DNA from 2 places in the Stenotrophomonas sp. GZD-301 genome. Region 2 is predicted to be linked to the other one. Evidence: riboswitches for the same ligand, from Rfam matches in the RefSeq annotation. Region 2 holds a riboswitch; the other holds the start of a gene.
What was found. Region 2 has a riboswitch for glycine ahead of ACO6VK_RS19425 (trimeric intracellular cation channel family protein). Riboswitches for the same ligand answer to the same signal wherever they lie in the genome.
Positions count from the first base shown of each region.

Region 1 (4,511 bases), on a different contig from region 2:
CGCCAGTTCCTGGTCGGCCGCACGGGGCCCGACCGGGCCGATCCGCGCGCGCACGGCCTCCTGCAGCCGTTGGCCGTGCGCGGCGCCCTCGCGTGCCAGCCAGAACAGCTGGGCGCCCAGCGGGGCCTGCAGCGGCAGCACGTCCGCTTCGTGCTCCACTTCCAGGAACGCCTGCACCTCCGGGGGCCGTGGCCACTGCGCCAGCGCTTCCAGAATCCCGGCCACGGCCGGCAGCGCGGTGCCGTCGGCGACCAGCAGCACCCGCCGCACGTTCGCCGGCGGCTTCCATTCGTAGCCCTCGCTGCTGGCCTGTACCTGCGCATCCGGAGCGAGCAGGCTGACCCGGTCACCGATCCGCGCGTGGGTGGCCCAGCGCGATGCCGGACCGGTCTCGCCATGCAGCACGAAATCGACATCGACCTCGCCCGCCTCCGGGCGCAGCGCCCGGATCGTGTAGGTCCGCATCGGCGCCCGCTGGTCGTCGGGCAACGCGCGGTAGCGTGCGTACCAGTCCTCGCCCTGCGGGACCACGGGCGCCGCCTGGCCGGGCAACGGGAAGAACACCTTGATGCGCTGATCCGGGCCGTCGGTCTTCATGTGGGCCACATCGGGCGCGGCGAAGACCAGCCGGGCCAGCGAAGGAGACAGCGACACGCGCTGCTTGAGCGCGACGTCGAACAGGCGGTAGGTCTGCTGTGCAGCCATGCAATCACCCTTGAAAGCGGCGGACGCGGTGTCCGCAGGGAAACGGAATGGCTGTCGTAAGGCACGAACTGGCTGGTGAGCGCACAGGATACCCGGCGCGCGCGTGCTGGCAATGCCGGCAACGCCACGATTGCGTGCAACGCAACCGTGACGTGCCGCCGACGTCATTGCGGCGGCAGCAGGGCCTCGCCGCGACGCTCGCAGTGACGCTCCCAGTACCAGAACGCCGCACCGATGGCGAAGAAGCCCGCATAGCCCAGCGCCAGGTGCAGCGGGTTGCTGCTGAGCATCGGCGACACCACACCGGCGACGACCGTGTTGATCATCAGCTGGATGAACATCTGCATCGACGAGGCCAGGCCGCGCTGCTGCGGATACATGTCCAGCACCGCCAGCGCCAGGATCGGGAAGATCAGCGCCATGCCGACGCCGCCGAGGAAGATCGGCAGCACCGCCCACGGCAGCGCGATCTGGGGCACCGACAGCACATAGCCCAGGTTGAGCAGCGCCGACAGCGCGCACAGGCCGAAGCCGATCGCGATCTGCCGCTGCGCGACGACCCGGCCGGCCATGCGGCCGGACAGGAACGAGCCCATCGTCATGCCACCGATGGTGGGAATGAACAGCCAGGCGAAGCCGCCCTCGCCCAGCTTCAGGTGCTGCATCACAAACACCGGCGCCGAGGCGATGTACAGGAAGATGCCGGAGAAATTGAACGCACCTGCCGCCGCCAGCCGCAGCAGCCGCGGGTGCGAGCCCATGCGCGCGTAGCTGCGCAGCAGCGCGCGCATCGACAGCGGCGTACGCGCCTGCACCGGATGGGTTTCCGGCAGCCACTTGCCGGTGGCCAGCAGCAGCACCACCGCGAACACCACCAGGAACCAGAAGATCAGCGGCCAGTCGCCGCCGCCGAGCAGAATCCAGCCGCCGATGATCGGCGCGATCGCCGGAGCCACGCCGAAGATCATCGACACCTGGCTCATCAGGCGCTGCGCGTCGGCACCGTGGTAAAGGTCGCGGATCACCGCGCGGCCCACGATCACGCCGACGCCGGCGGTCACACCCTGCAGCGCGCGGAACACCAGCAGCGTGGGCATGTCGCGCGACAGCGCACAGCCCACCGAAGCACCGATGAACAGCACCAGCCCGCCGATGATGACCCGCTTGCGGCCGAACGCATCCGACAGCGGGCCGTGGGCCAGGCTCATCAGGCCATAGAACAGCAGGTACACGCTGATGGTCTGCTGCACCGCGACCTGGTCCACCTGCATGCGTTCGCCGAGCAGCAGGAAGGCCGGGAAAATGGTGTCGATCGAGAACGGACCGAACATCGCCAGGCCTGCGAGCAGCAGGGCCAGGCGGCGGGTCGAGGGCGAGGCGGGCGTCATGCGGTCTTCCGTCTGGGCCATGCGCGAACGCACGGCGGGCGCCAGCCCGGAACGGGCGGCGCCAGATGAATACGAGGATCCCATGATGATAGGCCTTTGTGCGGCCGGGCACCATCGCCACGGCCCCGTTCGGGCGCCCATACCACCCCGTATTCATGTGGCGTAGGGACGCAGCGGATCAGGCCGCTGGGCTATAATTGCCGGGCTACATGGTGGGAGAAGCGGACAGGTGTTTTGAACCAGCCGCTGCCGAAGGCGCAACGCCCGTAATCGCTCAGGCCCGATACCACCCGTACCAAAACTCTGGAGAGACCGGCGAGTGCCGGCGCCGAAGGGGCACGAAGCACGCAGATGCGCGCTTTTAAACTCTCAGGCAAAAGGACAGAGGGGCACCCAGGAAGACCGCAGGGTCCGGTGGATCGCGCTTGTTCGCGCCACGGCCCGGCCGCCTTCCGAACGTGCGTGCCCACTCTCCGAGATGCCAGCCATGTCCAACAACACCCCTTCCCTGCGCGAGCTTGAACACAGCCACGCGTTCGTCGAACGCCACATCGGCCCGAACGACGCCGAGATCGCGCAGATGCTCGACGTGGTCGGCCACGCCTCGCTGGACGCGCTGACCGATGCGATCGTCCCGGCCGGGATCAAGTCGCCGGCACCGCTGGCCCTGCCCGAGTCGCTGACCGAGGTGCAGGCACTGGCCAAGATCCGCGCCATCGCCGACAAGAACCAGGTGTTCCGCACCTTCATCGGCCAGGGCTACTACGGCACGCTCACCCCGAACGTGATCCTGCGCAACGTGCTGGAAAACCCGGCGTGGTACACCGCCTACACCCCGTACCAGGCCGAGATCTCGCAGGGCCGCATGGAAGCGCTGATCAACTTCCAGACCCTGTGCGCCGACCTGACCGGCATGGAAATCGCCAACGCCTCGCTGCTCGATGAGGCCACTGCGGCCGCCGAAGCGATGACGCTGGCCAAGCGCTCGGCCAAGTCGAAGTCCGACACCTTCTTCGTGCACGACGCCGTGCACCCGCAGACGCTGGAACTGTTGCGCACGCGCGCCGAACCGCTGGGCATCGTGCTGCGTGTGGGCACCCCGGCCGAGGCGCTGGAAGCGGAAGCCTACGGCGTGCTGCTGCAGTACCCGGACACCTTCGGCCATATCGGCGACTACAAGGCGCTGGCCGATGCCGTGCACGCCCGTGGCGGCCTGGTGGCCGTGGCCACCGACCTGCTCGCCCTGACCCTGATCGCCGCCCCCGGCGAATGGGGCGCGGACATCGTGGTCGGCAACTCGCAGCGCTTTGGCGTGCCGTTCGGTTTCGGTGGCCCGCATGCCGCCTTCATGGCCTGCCGCGATGCCTACAAGCGCTCGATGCCGGGCCGCCTGATCGGTGTCTCGGTCGACGCGCAGGGCAATGCCGCCTACCGCCTGACCCTGCAGACCCGCGAGCAGCACATCCGCCGCGAGAAGGCCACCTCCAACATCTGTACCGCGCAGGTGCTGCTGGCGGTGATGGCCTCGATGTATGCGGTGTACCACGGCCCGGACGGCCTGACCCGCATCGCCCGCCGCACGCATCGCCTGGCCAGCATCCTGGCCGCCGCGCTGCGCGGCGCCGGCGTCAACGTCGGCGAGCACTTCTTCGATACGCTGCACATCAAGGACATCGACGCCAAGGCAATCCATGCCAAGGCTGCGGCCGCACGCATCAACCTGCGCGCGATCGACAGCGAAGCGGTCGGCATCAGCCTGGATGAAACCGCCACCCGTGCCGACATCGTCGCGCTCGGCCAGCTGTTCGGTGCGAACGTCGACGTGGACGCGCTCGACGCCGCCACCGCCGACGCGCTGCCCGCCGGCCTGGTGCGCACCAGCGCCTTCCTGACCCACCCGGTGTTCAACACCCACCACAGCGAGCACGAACTGCTCCGCTACCTGCGTTCGCTGGCCGACAAGGACCTGGCGATGGATCGCACCATGATCCCGCTGGGCAGCTGCACCATGAAGCTCAACGCCACCGCCGAGATGATCCCGGTGACCTGGCCGGAGTTCGCCAACATCCATCCGCTGGCCCCGGCCGACCAGGCCACCGGCTACAAGGAACTGATCGACGGCCTGGAAGCGATGCTGGTGGAGTGCACCGGCTACGACGCGGTCAGCCTGCAGCCGAACTCCGGCGCGCAGGGCGAGTACGCCGGCCTGCTGGCGATCCGCGCCTATCACCGCTCGCGCGGCGATGACCACCGCGACGTGTGCCTGATCCCCGATTCGGCGCACGGCACCAACCCGGCCTCGGCGCAGATGTGCGGCATGAAGGTCGTGGTGACCAAGACCGATGCCAACGGCAACGTCGACCTCGAGGACATCCGCGTCAACGCGGAGAAGTACAGCGACCGCCTGGCCGCGCTGAT
Region 1 covers NZ_JBMOWY010000013.1:68,393-72,903, reverse strand. The annotation lists gene ACO6VK_RS03765 (siderophore-interacting protein) at 1-705, opposite strand, end outside; gene ACO6VK_RS03760 (multidrug effflux MFS transporter) at 870-2,093, opposite strand; glycine riboswitch at 2,387-2,488, shown strand; gene gcvP (aminomethyl-transferring glycine dehydrogenase) at 2,572-4,511, shown strand, end outside.
Region 1: another riboswitch for glycine. It lies ahead of gcvP (aminomethyl-transferring glycine dehydrogenase); the one in region 2 lies ahead of ACO6VK_RS19425 (trimeric intracellular cation channel family protein).

Region 2 (4,511 bases):
CGCCCGGTGCCCACCGGGCGCTGTACCCGCCCCCCCTTCAGTCGTCGATGGCGTCGATCACCGCCGTGCCGTTGCGGAATCCCACGTTGAAGATCGCGCCCTGTTCCGATTCCAGGCTGAGGTCCCACGGATTGGCCGGATCGGCGTCCAGCGGCACGCCCACCGCGCACAGCCGCATCGACAACGGCCACGCACGGGGAAGCGGCTCCCCGAAGTACTGTGCATAGGCCGGCGCGATCACCGCCTGCACGTCGTCCAGGATCAATGCAGGATCGCCGACGATCCGGCGCAGGAACGCAACCTGCGCGGCGGTGGGCGGCGCGTTGCCGACGGTCTCAAAACTGGCCAGCACGCCGTCGTCGTCGTCGTTGTCCTGGATCCAGTGACCCGTGTTGCCCGCGCCCACGATCAGCTCCAGCCGGCCCAGTTCCGGGTGCTGGAGATACTCGCGGCGGCGGAACAGGCGCGCGAAGAACCCGCGTGGGGCGGCACCCGACGCGCCGCTCATTGCAGTCGCTCCTGCTCTGCTTCGATGTCCGCCTTCAGGTGCAGCGGGTCCACCGTGGCGCCACGGTCAGCGCCCGCCGGCAGCACACAGGCCAGCCGCCCGTCGGCGGCCATGCCCGGCAGCCAGCGCGTCAGGAACGCCTCCAGCGCGATCGGCGCGGGCGCGGTGTCGGCCCACGGTCCGGTGGCCGCCCGTTGCGCGAACGCCGCGAAGGGCCAGAACGGCAGCACCTCCTGGCCCGTATCGGTGGCCGCCGCCACCCAGCCGCCCGCGTTGCGCAGGCTCCAGATTTCCTCCCAATCGGCCACGCGCTTGACGAAATAGTCGTAGCGCACCGCCGCGTCGCGGCACAGCACGGCATCGATTTCCTTCGCGCCGATGCGGTATCCGCCGGCTCCTTCTTCCATCGTCGTCATGACGCTCACTGCTCCTTGTGTCGGATGTTCCAGGGCGGTCCTCGTCAACTTTCCATCGAAATGCTGTCGATCGCGCCCGCGTCGTCGAAATGGACCGACAGCACGTACTGGGTGACGTCGCCCGGCAGGGTGAAGTCGATGTACTCCCTTTCATCCTCACCCCATGCCGAGGCGAACTGGAGCAGGCCGATGATGCCGGCGGTATCCGGTTCGGTCTGGCCCAGGTACTGCCGCCAGTAGCTGGCCGGCAGTTCCTCGCGATGATGGCTGACGAACAGGTCGACCCCGTCCTCCGCGGCCTCGGTGCCGATGGCCTGCTTTATCGCGGCCAGGGCGTGCGCCTGCCGCTGCGTTGCGATGTCGCTCATGTGCGTTCCTTGCTGATGATGGCGTGCGGTCAGCTGGCCTGCGACATGCAGCCCCAGCCGTCGACCTTGCCGCTGTAGGACACCGCCTCGCTGACCAGCAGGCCTTCGAAGCCGGCGATGTTCTGGTAGGTCGGGATCATCAGCGGATGCACCACCACCTGCCACGGGAAGTCCTCGTCTTCTTCATGGGCGGAGAACGACACCTTCTGCTCGTTGCGCAGCAGGTGCACCGCAAACGCGATGGCGACGTCTTCGGTCGGGAAGATCAGCGCGAAGTCCACTTCGCGGGGAATGGTCAGGTCATCGCCGTCCTGCAGCATGTTCCACAGCACATCGCCGTTTTCGTCTTCCGGGTACAGCGCAACATCGCGGGTCATGGCAATCCAGGGTGGGTGGTCTGCAGGGATTGTCGGCCAGGATCGCGTGGCCGACCAGTGGGTCTGCTCAGGGCGACTGCAGCCACGCCAGCTTGCGTGCGCGCGGCTGGCGCTTGAGCGCCCATTCGGCCTTCGATGCCGCCGCGCGGTCGGGGTAGGCGCGCATGGCGAGCACCTTCACCGGCGGATTGGCGCGCGTGTAGCGGGCGCCCTTGCCGGCCAGGTGGGCCTGGAAGCGGGCCGCCACGTCGGTGCTGATGCCCGCGTAGAAGCTGCCGTTGCGGCATTCGAGCAGGTACAGGTACCAGCAGGCGGGCGGTTCAGCGGACATACCGGGATTATCCCCCGGACCGGCGCCGCTGGCTGCTAGAATCCGCCCCGGATGCAGGAGAGAGGCGCCGCGCTGGCGCCCGCCGAAGGCGCAGGCTCCCATAATCGCTCAGGCCGGTGGCTCGATACGCCACCAACCATGCATCCGACACGCCGATCTGGAGAGAGGTCTTCAATGACCCGCCGAAGGGGCACGTGGCCTGGCCACCGAACTCTCAGGCAAAAGGACAGCGGGAGCGGCAACGGTATCCCACCCTCACGACAGTGCACCGCGCTGGCGTGCGGCGTGCGTGGTGCCGTCCCCGCCTGTCGTGTCCGGAGCCCCCCATGCTGCTCTCCCTGATCTACCTCATCGCCATCTCCGCCGAAGCCATGACCGGCGCACTGTCTGCGGGACGGCGGCGCATGGACCTGTTCGGCGTGGTCATCATCGCCTGCGTCACCGCGCTCGGTGGCGGCTCGCTTCGCGACATCGTGCTGGGCCACTACCCGCTGGGCTGGGTGAAGCACCCGGAGTACCTGGGCTTCACCATCTGCGCGGCGCTGATCGCCACCTGGGTGGCGCGCTGGATGCACCACTTCCGCCGCACCTTCCTGGTGCTGGACGGGCTGGGCCTGATTGCGTTCACCCTGATCGGCTGTGCGGTGGCGCGCGAGGGCGGGCATACCGCACCGATCGTGCTGATCGCCGGCATGCTGACCGGTGCGTTCGGTGGCGTGCTGCGTGACGTGCTGTGCAACGAGGTGCCGCTGATCTTCCAGAAGGAACTGTATGCGGTGATCACCCTGCTCACCGGCGCGGCCTGGCTGGTGCTGATGGAGCTGGGCATGTCGCTCAACGCGGCCACGCTGTGGTGCCTGGGCGGCGGTTTCCTGTTCCGCCTGCTGGCGATCCACTTCAAATGGGAAATGCCCAAGTTCGTGTACCGCGACGAGGTGCATTGAGCCGTTGATGCACACATGACCAAGGTCATGTGAGCGCAGCTGCATCGCGCGTTACCATAGCGGCCCCGTCTTCGCGGACGGCATCCAGCCACGCTGCGGCATTCGATCCGCGGCCCCGCCAGACATCCCCACTTCGTCTCGCCTGCCCCCACGGGCCGGTACCTCATGGACGCGCCAACCGCTGGTGGGCGCGCAGGATGCCCCATGTCTGCCCCGCTGCCCCCGTCGTCACGTACCCGCCGTCTGTTCAAACCGCTGTTGCTGCTGGCCGTGCTGGCCGCCGGCGCGATCGCCTGGCGTGTGTTCGCGCCGGCACCGGCGGACAAGGCCGCCCCCGCCGCCGCGGCCACCCCGGTGCGCGTGGCCACGGTGGTGCGCGAGGACCTGGTGGTGCGGCTGAAGGCGCTTGGCACGGTAACCCCGCTGCACACCGTGAGCCTGCGCAGCCGCGTCGATGGTGAACTGCTGCGGCTGGCGTTCCGCGAGGGCCAGCACGTCAAGGCCGGCGACCTGATCGCCGAGATCGACCCGCGCCCCTACCAGGTGCAGTTGGCGCGTGCGCTGGGCACCCAGCAGCAGAACCTGGCCGAGTTGGACAACGCCCAGACCCAGCTCAAGCGCTACGTCGAACTGCAGAGCAAGCACTTCGTCTCCGCGCAGGAGCTGAGCGACCAGCAGAGCAAGGTCCGCCAGCTGCAGGGCCGGCGCCAGACCGACCAGGCCGCGGTGGACGAGGCGCGCCTGCAGCTGCAGTACACCCGCATCACCGCGCCGGTCGCCGGGCGCATGGGGCTGCGCAACGTGGACGTGGGCAACCTGGTGCGCAGCGGCGATACCGAGCCGCTGGCCACCATCACCCAGACCATGCCGATCAGCGTGCTGTTCACGGTGCCCGAGCCGGACCTGCCGGCAGTGGTCGCCGCCGTGCGCGCCACCCCGCAGCTCACCGTGGAAGCGTGGGACCGCGAAGAGCGCCATGCGCTCGGCGACGGCGTGCTGTCCAGCCTGGACAACCGCATCGACACCGCCACCGGCACGCTGAAGCTGCGCGCGCAGTTCGCCAACGCCGATGAAACCCTGTTCCCCAACCAGTTCGTCAACATCCGCCTGCAGGTCAGCAGCAGCGACGCGGTGGTGATCCCCAATGCCGCCGTGCAGTTCGGCAGCAAGGGCACCTATGTGTATGTGATCGCCGCCGATGACACCTCGCACCTGCGCAACGTGGTGCTCGGCCCGGCCGACGGCGAGCGCGTCTCGGTACGCGAAGGGCTCAAGGCCGGCGAACGGGTGGTGGTGGAAGGCATCGACGGATTGCGCGAAGGCGCCAAGGTGGAGGTGGTCGCACAGGATCCGGCACGGGCCGGCGCATGAACCTGTCGCGTCCCTTCATCGAGCGCCCGGTAGCCACCACGCTGCTGATGGTGGCGCTGCTGCTGTCCGGCATCATGGCCTACCGGCTGCTGCCGGTGGCCGCCCTGCCGCAGGTGGATTACCCGATCATCCAGGTGACCACGCTGTACCCGGGCGCAAGTCCGGGGGTGACCACCAGCGCGGTCACCGCCCCGCT
Region 2 covers NZ_JBMOWY010000081.1:5,798-10,308, forward strand. The annotation lists gene ACO6VK_RS19400 (hypothetical protein) at 38-508, opposite strand; gene ACO6VK_RS19405 (DUF2750 domain-containing protein) at 505-924, opposite strand; gene ACO6VK_RS19410 (DUF2004 domain-containing protein) at 969-1,292, opposite strand; gene ACO6VK_RS19415 (ribonuclease E inhibitor RraB) at 1,322-1,669, opposite strand; gene ACO6VK_RS19420 (GIY-YIG nuclease family protein) at 1,737-2,000, opposite strand; glycine riboswitch at 2,045-2,127, shown strand; glycine riboswitch at 2,148-2,238, shown strand; gene ACO6VK_RS19425 (trimeric intracellular cation channel family protein) at 2,327-2,944, shown strand; gene ACO6VK_RS19430 (MdtA/MuxA family multidrug efflux RND transporter periplasmic adaptor subunit) at 3,149-4,315, shown strand; gene ACO6VK_RS19435 (MdtB/MuxB family multidrug efflux RND transporter permease subunit) at 4,312-4,511, shown strand, end outside.